One region of the Macrococcus epidermidis genome, then DNA from elsewhere that is predicted to be linked to it. Evidence: predicted binding sites of a transcription regulator. Region 1 holds the regulator's gene; each other region holds the start of a gene.
What was found. The regulator CtsR, encoded in region 1, represses protease genes until heat stress. The targets are predictions, from matches to a motif close to ATGGTCAATAAAGGTCAAACA.

Region 1 (3,299 bases):
TGAACGTCTAACATAGCAACAAACTCATTCGATACAAGTTTCGTCGCCATAATCGATCCTGCTCGCACTGCATCATCCCAAGCAATACCTGTTAAGAATGCAAGTGGTGCAAACACATAACCTAGAATAGTCTGGAAGTTGACGTCACCAGGTGTAAATGCATCAACGATACCATTAAGCATCGCGATTAAAGCGATATATCCGATTAACATTGCAGCAACAATTACCGCAACCTTAAACCCATCTAAAATATATTCTCCTAACATTTCAAAGAATGATTGTTTCTTTTCATCCGTATTTGTCCCCATAATTACAGCATTTTCTTCTTCTGCTGAAACAACGTAAGGGTTAATGATTGAAGCAATGATAAAACCGCCAAATAAGTTTAAGATAATAGCTGTTACGACATATTTAGGTTCAATCATCGTAAAATATGCCCCGACGATAGATAGTGATACCGTACTCATTGCTGAAGCAGTCAACGTATATAAACGGTGCTTTGGAATAAAAGGTAATTGTTTCTTAATAGAAATGAATACTTCTGATTGACCTAAAATTGCTGCAGCTACTGCATTAAATGATTCTAATTTCCCCATACCGTTTACTTTAGAAATCAACCACCCTAAATATTTAATAATGAATGGTAAGATTTTTAAGTATTGTAAGATTCCGATTAAAGCTGAAATAAATGTGATCGGTAATAATACATCCATAAAGAAAGTTGAAGCAGCAGGTACTTTACCGACAGCTGGATTTTCCAGACCACCAAATACGAAGTTGACACCTTGTTCTGCATAGCCTAGTAAATAACCAAAACCAGTAGCTAATGCTTCTACTAATTTGATTCCACCTGAAGTTTTAAGTAAAAGAAAAGCAAGTAGAAACTGAATGGCCATCATGATACCGATATATTGCCAACGCACACTCTTTTTATCTGAACTCATAACCCACGCAAGTAACAAGAAGACAACAAGACCGACGATACCGATAATATAATTCATGAAATCTCTCCTTTAGTCATATTTTTTATACTATAGATATCATACTACACAACGAATGAAAGCGCTAAACAATTTTTCAACTTATTATGAAAATTTGTTCATCAAAAAAGGTCAAACAAATTATTTGATTAACAAAGTAGGATTAAATATAATTAAGTCAAAGAAGGTCAAAGGTGGGTGATGTCATGCACAATATGTCAGATATAATTGAACAATATTTAAAACAGTTACTCGAAGAAGCGCAGGATGATGTTGTCGTAATTAAACGTGCACATATTGCTGAAAAGTTTGATTGCGTTCCATCACAGTTGAACTATGTCATTAAAACGCGCTTTACGAATGAACACGGCTATCAGATTGAAAGTAAACGTGGTGGCGGAGGATATATTCGTATCACAAAGATTGAATCAAATAATAAGGCGGCATTTATTGAGCATTTAATGGAATTAACGGGTAAACAGATTTCACAACAAAATGCAGAACGTATTATAGAAGGTTTACACCAAAATGAATTGATTAATGAGCGCGAGAAAAAGATTATACTTGGTACGATTCATCGTGATGTTTTAATGGTAGATGTACCTTATCGTGATTATATACGCGCTAACATTTTACAAAATGTGCTGAATATCATTCATTATAACTAAGGAGAGATTGTATGCCATACGAAGAAGAATTTTCAATGAATCAGTTACTCAAACACTTGTTAAATAGTGGTGAGTTTCAAGCAGCCCATACACCTAACAAGTGTCCAAATTGTGGACTGACTTTAAGAGAAGCATTACACATCGGCAAATTTGGTTGTCATGAATGTTATAACACTTTTAGTGATTATGTACCGCAAGTCATTGAACGTGTGCAAGCCGGTAATTTACAGCATATTGGTGTAACACCACATAAATCACAAGAAAAGATTGCACTGAAGAAAAAGATAGAAGCACTGGAAGAGAAATTACAAACATTAGTAGAAAAACAAGCGTTTGAAGAAGCGGTTGGTGTGCGTGATGAAATTCGTGCACTTAAGGAAGGTGGAGATACACATGCTGAATAAACATCTTCAGAATATATTAAGTGACTGGATGCAGACAGCTGATGAACCTGCCGTTATCTTAAGTTCACGTATCAGACTCGCACGTAATCTGGAAAATTTCGTTCATCCGATGATGTTTGCTGAAGATACTGCTGATAAAGTAATTGAAGAAGTATCGAATGTATTAACGGAGGATTACGAACTAATAAAGATGGCTGAAACACCGATGAAAGAGCGCCAAATGCTGGTTGTTAAACATTTGATCAGCAAAGAATTGATGGATACGAAACACGGTGCAGTATTAATCAATGAAGATGAATCAGAAAGTATCATGGTTAACGAAGAAGATCATATTCGTATACAAGTTTTAGGACATGATTTATCACTGCACCATTTATATGAAAGAGCACGCACTATAGACAAAAAACTTGATGAAAAACTTATGATTTCTTATGATGAGCACTACGGTTATCTCACAACATGTCCAACAAATATTGGAACAGGTTTACGCGCAAGTGTTATGCTACATCTGCCGGGGCTTTCTATAATGAAACGTATGTCGCGAATCGCACAAACGATTAATCGGTTTGGATTTACGATTCGTGGTATTTATGGGGAAGGTACACAAGCTTTAGGACATGTGTATCAAGTGTCAAATCAGTTGACGCTCGGTAAATCAGAAGAAAGTATCATCGATGATCTAACGCAGGTTGTTGAACAAATTATTGAAGAAGAAATCAATATGCGTAAGCGTATGAATAATTATGACCATGTCGATACAGTAGATAGAATCTACAGAAGCTTAGGGATACTCAAGTATAGTCATAAAATTTCTGTAGAAGAAGCGAGTCTTAGATTAAGTGAGATTAAACTGGGTATTGATATGGGCATCATAAAAGATACACCATTTAGGTTTAATGAACTGATGGTTGCTATACAGGCACCATTTATTGATAAATTGTATCCAGAAAATAAACAAATAGATGAAAAAAGAGCACAAATGCTACGAGAGCATTTGTAAGGAGGATAAAATATGTTTGGTAGATTAACTGAAAGAGCGCAGCGCGTGTTAGCACATGCACAAGAAGAAGCGATTCGTTTAAATCATAATAATATTGGCACAGAACACTTATTATTAGGCCTTGTGAAAGAACCTGATGGTATTGCTGCGAAAGTGTTAGCAGCATATAACATTACAGAAGAAAAAGTTGTACAGGAAGTAGAACAATTAATTGGTCATGGCACAGATATGGGTGGAACGATTCAAT
Region 2 (3,299 bases), 940 kb from region 1:
ATACCTTTTTTGACGATTTCAATAACCGGGAAAGGAGCACCCCATCGTCTATGTTCTAAGTGCTCAGCATAAACATCATCCAGATGTTGATAAATATTTGGTATTTCTTTCTCTTCTGCCTGAATGAGAATTGATGTTGGTGGTTCTTTAATGCTATCTAAAAGATTGCCGACTTCAATTAGCGGGTTACCCATACTAAATCCTTCAAATAAATATTCGTCATGATAATGAAGATAAACATGATCTTTTACCTCTGCAACGATATTTTGAATATTTAAATGGGGAATTTTTTCGAATATTTCACGTGCCACTTTATAGTCTAGAGGCTGATGGAAAGTTTCAAATTTCATGTCGGTAGGATGGTGAACGAAAGCACCGTTAAAATTAACGATCGGTGTTGTCAGTCCAAGCTCTGTATAATAGATCTGACTTGCACGATATGGTCGTCCTGTTGAAATCATAAACTGATGACCTAACGCTTGTACTTTCTTAATGATTTCTTTTGTATAAGGCGTTATCTGTTGATTGTTATTGAGTAGTGTACCATCTAAATCGAGGCAAATGAGATGTTGTTCCAAAGTAAAAACTCCTTTAATCAGTATGAAAATTTATTAATTTGAAATAAGTTTGATATTTGTTATATTTAGATTATAACAAATAATGAGGTGATATAAATGGAAGAAGCAATGAAAGATAGTATTATGGGTGCATTAGAGAATGTTATCGACCCAGAATTAGGTATAGATATCGTAAATTTAGGACTAGTTTATCACGTAGATATGGATGATGATGGATTAGTCAATGTAGATATGACATTAACATCAATGGGATGTCCGATGGGCCCACAAATTATCGATCAGGTTAAAACTGCACTAGGAGAATTACCAGAAGTAAAAGATGTTGAAGTAAATATCGTCTGGAATCCAGTGTGGTCAAAAGACATGATGAGCCGTTACGCTAAGATAGCATTAGGTGTAAGCTAAAAACAGAGACATTTTCATGTCTCTGTTTTTATTCCATTTTGCAAATATTAATCGGACAATTTTCACAATTAATCTGATCTTTAAGATAGTCAATATTTTTTATCGTAATCCTTTTACCTTGTGTCGCTATGATATTTTTAGACTTCAAATCGCTGATAATTCGGTTGACTCCTTCACGTGTTGTACCGCCAAAGTTAGCTAACTCATTATTCGTCATATCAATATTAAGCTGGATGCCGTCTTCAGTTGAAGTACCATAGGTATTTGATAATCTTATTAGTGTAGAGTACACTGCACCTTTTTTACCTAACGTGTATAAATCTCTTAATTTATATTCCTGCTTTGCGTTCTCATTTTGAATCCACAATAACCATTCATAGTTTAACACTTCGTCATTTAATATAGCATTTTCAAACTGTTCGATATCCATCTTATAAACAGAAACTTTTGTCTTTGTTTTAGCGAATAATGAATGTTTTTTTAATCCGCAAAATAAAGTTGTAGAACCAAAGATATTTCTTGGACCTAGTAATTTCATTGAAAATTCTTTTCCATCTTCTAATACACGATGAATAACTACATTACCGCTTTTAATGACATATATTGCATTCGCAGGATCCTCTGCCTGATAAATATATTGATTTTGTTCATATGTCTCAAGCTTACCTTCTTCAGTTATGTAATTGATTATACTTATTGCTTCATGGTATTCAGTATGTACCATTTGTATCACCCGTATCTTTATTAGATTGAATATATTATATCATACAAGAAATAATGATTTCTTATAAAAATAATACTTTGTGTTAGATACAAGGTGGATAATTTGTTTTTTCTGTGAATTGGTTTTATAATATTATTATAGTCAAAGATAGTCAAACTATTGATGAGGTGATTTGATGAATATAGATAAGATGACATATAACGTACAGGCTGCCTTAGAATTTGCTCAAAATGACGCAGTAGAAGAAAAACTTCAAACGATAGAAGTAGAAAATCTAATGAAACATTTTGTAATACAAAGTGACAGCATGTTAAATACTATATTTGAACGCAGTAATTTAGATATAAAAGCATATGAGAGCATTTTAAATGAGGCATTAACTAAAATGCCCCGAGTAGAGGGTAATGTCCAGTATGGACAATATTTAAGCAATGGCATTAATCAGCTACTGAATGCAGCAGAAAAAAAGATGAATGAAATGGATGATCATTATATTTCTGTAGAACATATTATATTAGCTGCAATTGAAACACATGCACCTACAAGATCATTTGTTGGTAATAAAGCTGAAGTAGTATTTGAAATCATAAATCAGATTAGAGGAGGAAACCACGTGACGACACAAAATCCGGAAGTTCAATATGAAGTATTAAAGAAATATGGACGTGATTTAGTAGAAGAAGTAAGAAACGGAAAAATGGATCCGGTTATCGGACGCGATGAAGAAGTGCGTAATACGATTCGTATATTAAGCCGTAAAACAAAAAATAATCCGATTTTAATTGGTGAACCAGGTGTAGGTAAAACAGCAATTGTTGAAGGATTAGCGCAACGTATTGTAAAAAAAGATGTACCTGATGCATTACTGGATAAAACGATATTTGAACTTGATTTATCAGCACTTGTTGCAGGCGCAAAATTCCGTGGTGAGTTTGAAGAACGTTTAAAAGCAGTGCTAAAAGAAGTTAAAGAATCAGATGGTAAAATTTTATTATTCATCGACGAAATCCATATGTTAGTCGGCGCAGGTAAAACAGATGGTGCCATGGATGCAGGTAATATGTTAAAGCCAATGCTCGCGCGTGGTGAGTTACATTGTATCGGTGCAACAACTTTAAATGAATACCGACAATATATTGAAAAGGACTCAGCTTTAGAACGTCGCTTCCAGAAAGTAAATGTAGCTGAACCTGATTTAGAAGATACGATCTCAATTTTACGTGGTTTAAAGGAACGTTATGAAGTGCATCATGGAGTAAGAATTCAGGATACAGCACTTGTTGCAGCAGCAGAATTATCAGACCGTTATATTACAGATAGATTTCTACCAGACAAAGCGATCGACCTTGTAGACCAGGCATGTGCTACGATTCGTACGGAAATGGGTTCTAATCCTACAGAGCTAGATGCTGTGAATCGTCGTGTATTACAACTCGAGATTGAAGAAAAAGCATTGAAAAATGAAACAGATAGTAAGAGTCAAAGCCGTTTATCTGAACTTCAACGTGAACTTGCAGATGAGAAAGAGAAACAGCAGACTTTACAAGCACGTGTTGAAAAAGAAAAATCTCAAATTAGTATCGTTCAGGAAA
Region 3 (3,299 bases), 1.2 Mb from region 1:
TCTGTAATTGTCATTGTGATTTCCTTTTTAGCTAATGTTCGTTTAACATCATCTAACATAAGATCAACAATTTGAAGTAAACTTGCTTTATTTAAAGGTTTAAATTCTATAATACCATTAAATCGATTTAAGAATTCAGGTCTGAAATAATCTTTAATGATTGCCATAATGTCAGTGCCTTCCGACTTCTTACTGTCCAAACTAAATCCTGCATTACTTGTAGCAATGATAATCGTGTTTTTAAAGTTGATTACATTACCTTGACCATCAGTCAATTTTCCATCATCTAATACTTGTAATAACAATGTTAATATTTGTGGATTTGCTTTTTCAATTTCATCGAACAGAATCACTGAATAAGGATTACGGCGAACACGTTCTGTTAATGTATTTGAGTTATCATCGTATCCCACGTAACCAGCAGTAGTACCGATCATTTTAGAAACAGCTGTTAAATCACTATATTCACTCATGTCCAGACGAATTAATGCTTCTTTATGACCAAATAAATCAACAGCTAACTGTTTTGCGAGTTCTGTTTTACCGACGCCAGTCGGACCAACAAACAAGAAGCTACCGATCGGTCGGTTACCTTCGTCAAATCCAGCACGATTTCTACGGATTGCTTTTGCCACCGCTTGTACCGCTTCATCTTGACCGATAATTTTTTCTGATAATCTATCTTTAATATTTTTCAGGCGTTCAAGATCGTTACTATCCATCTGCGAAACAGGAATTCCAGTTAATCTCTCAACTGTGCCTGCTACATCATCAACTGTTAACGTGTTTGTTTCGACGCTTTCCTCTATACTATCCTTTATTGATTTAATCTCCATTTGTAGTGCATTTGCCTGTTCATAATCTTCTCTATCTACTGCTTTTAATTTATCTTGTTCAAGCTGGTCGATTTGTTTTTCTGATTGAACAGTATCAACAACTGTATGATTAGAAGAAACATGTGCTGCAGTGATATCCAGTAAATCTATCGCTTTATCCGGTAATAATCTTTGCGGGATATATTGAATCGATAAATCTACACAAGCTTTGATCACATTATCGGGTATTTCTACTGCATGATGTTGTTCATATTGTTCTTTTATACCTTCCAATATTGCGATTGTATCCTCTGCAGTTGGCTCATTCACGACAACTTCATTAAATCGACGAGATAAAGCTGGATCTTTTAATATATTATTACGATACTCATCTTGAGTAGTAGCACCGATGATTGTAATATCTCCTCTGCTTAATGCTGGTTTTAAAATATCAGATAAGCCTTTACTACCAGAATCAGCACCTGTTGCTCCGCTACCGATCATTTGATGAATCTCATCTAAGAATAATACGATATTATCATGTGCTTTCACTTCATTAATTAACTTTTGAACATTTTCTTCAAAAGCACCACGATATTGTGTCCCTGCTTCAAGCGCAGAAATATCTATTGAAATAATTTCTTTATCTTTAATTGCCTGTGGTACATCTCCGCCAATAATAGCTTGAGCTAAACCTTCGACAATCGCAGTCTTACCCACCCCTGCTTCACCAACTAAGATTGGATTATTCTTTATTCTTCTACTTAATACTTCTGCTGTATTACGTATTTCTTTTGAACGTCCAATCACTGGATCTAGTTTTCCATTACGTGCTTCTTCAGTTAAATTTCTACCAATCTTTGATAAAAACTCACCCTGCACATTGTTATTTTGATGTTTTAATTGTTGTGTCTGATTATCATTAAATTGGTTATTTTGTATATTTTGAATTGCTTCAGGTGTTACTTCATGCCCATTAATATAAAATTTGCGCTTCACTTGACCTTGTCCTAATTCATTGAACATGCTGTTGAACATTTTATCAAAGTTACTGTCAAAAATTCCGTTATTCATAAAAATCACTCCTATTTAGTTGTAAGTATGGCTACAAAGGGTATTATGTTCCTTTGATAATCTTATTATACCAATTTGGTCAAAGAAGGTCAAACATTATTTTGACTTTATTTGACCTTTGTTTTTATTTTATTTCATTAAATACTTCTTATTAAACCAGCAGCAAATAATAATCAACAATTATAATAGAAGAAACTCAAATTAATATAGTGTTATTAAACCTCAATTTTTATTTGCAAAATGCGATAAATAAATCAGAAGTATATGATTCTTATAAAAAATTTTTATTTGTGACCATTTTTTGACAAACATATTCGTTGCAAAATATATATATATATTTCATCCCTTTCATCTCCTATATTTAATCATCATCAATGATAATAAAAACACTATATATTTTTTACATAAAATGTAAGCAATATGAATAGAATTAACCTTTTCTTACTCAAAATTTTTGAACTCAAAGAATATATATGGTCTAATATGTACCGTTACAGAAAATAAACTTTATATTGCAGTTTATATGCAGAATAAAAAATTATTCTTATATCTGTAACTTATAAAAATATATTTTTTAATCGTTTCTTCTTGTCGAAATACACATCAATTTCGACATAGCTGGACAAGAGACATAAAATTTTTAAATTACTGGAGGATTATATATTATGAAAAAAGCATTATTAACTTCATCATTAGCATTAGCATTAGGTGTAACAGGATTATCAGGAGTAAACGGTTCAAACGAAGCACAAGCATCAGAAACGACACAAGCTGTTAAAGTGGATTTCAATGAACTTGCAAACCTAGCAAGAAACAATTCTGAAACATTAAATGAACGCCCAGTACACGCTGGAGCATACAATTATTCATTTAATAAAGATGGATATTCTTATAACTTTGAATCAGATGGCATTTACTGGACTTGGGAATATAAATACACGGGTGCAGCAGACACGGTTGTAAATCATACATTTACCCAACCAAAAACCGTACAACAATTTGACAATGTTAAAGAACATACACCAATTCAACATACAGCTTATCAAGCACCAGTTCAACAAAAAGCACCGGTTCAACAAAGCACTTATAAAGCTCCTGTTTCACAAACGTCAACATCAAATGTAAGTGTCAATGCACATTTACAGTTAATTGCACAACGCGAATCAGGTGGTAATATCCGTGCGATCAACCCTACTTCAGGTGCAGCAGGTAAATATCAATTTTTACAAAGTACATGGGATACTGTTGCTCCGGCAGAATGGAAAGGTAAATCACCAGCTTCAGCACCGGAATCGGTTCAAGATGCAGCTGCCGTAAAATTATATAATGAGTACGGTGCACAAAACTGGGTTACAGCTTAATATTTAAATTATTACATGCGAAGGATGCTCTGTAGTGCATTCTTCGCTT

Region 2: clpB (ATP-dependent chaperone ClpB) is a predicted target of CtsR. The motif match lies at 1,845-1,865, and genes of this name have one in related genera.
Region 3: KFV12_RS05690 (ATP-dependent Clp protease ATP-binding subunit) is a predicted target of CtsR. The motif match lies at 1,965-1,985, and genes of this name have one in related genera.

The regions. Positions count from the first base shown of each region.
Region 1 covers NZ_CP073819.1:2,375,530-2,378,828, reverse strand. The annotation lists gene KFV12_RS12670 (NupC/NupG family nucleoside CNT transporter) at 1-1,001, opposite strand, end outside; gene KFV12_RS12665 (CtsR family transcriptional regulator) at 1,187-1,648, shown strand; gene KFV12_RS12660 (UvrB/UvrC motif-containing protein) at 1,660-2,052, shown strand; gene KFV12_RS12655 (protein arginine kinase) at 2,042-3,052, shown strand; gene KFV12_RS12650 (ATP-dependent Clp protease ATP-binding subunit) at 3,065-3,299, shown strand, end outside.
Region 2 covers NZ_CP073819.1:836,128-839,426, forward strand. The annotation lists gene KFV12_RS04510 (Cof-type HAD-IIB family hydrolase) at 1-578, opposite strand, end outside; gene KFV12_RS04515 (metal-sulfur cluster assembly factor) at 675-983, shown strand; gene KFV12_RS04520 (Crp/Fnr family transcriptional regulator) at 1,012-1,707, opposite strand; gene clpB (ATP-dependent chaperone ClpB) at 1,883-3,299, shown strand, end outside.
Region 3 covers NZ_CP073819.1:1,070,658-1,073,956, reverse strand. The annotation lists gene KFV12_RS05690 (ATP-dependent Clp protease ATP-binding subunit) at 1-1,889, opposite strand, end outside; gene KFV12_RS05685 (transglycosylase family protein) at 2,555-3,250, shown strand.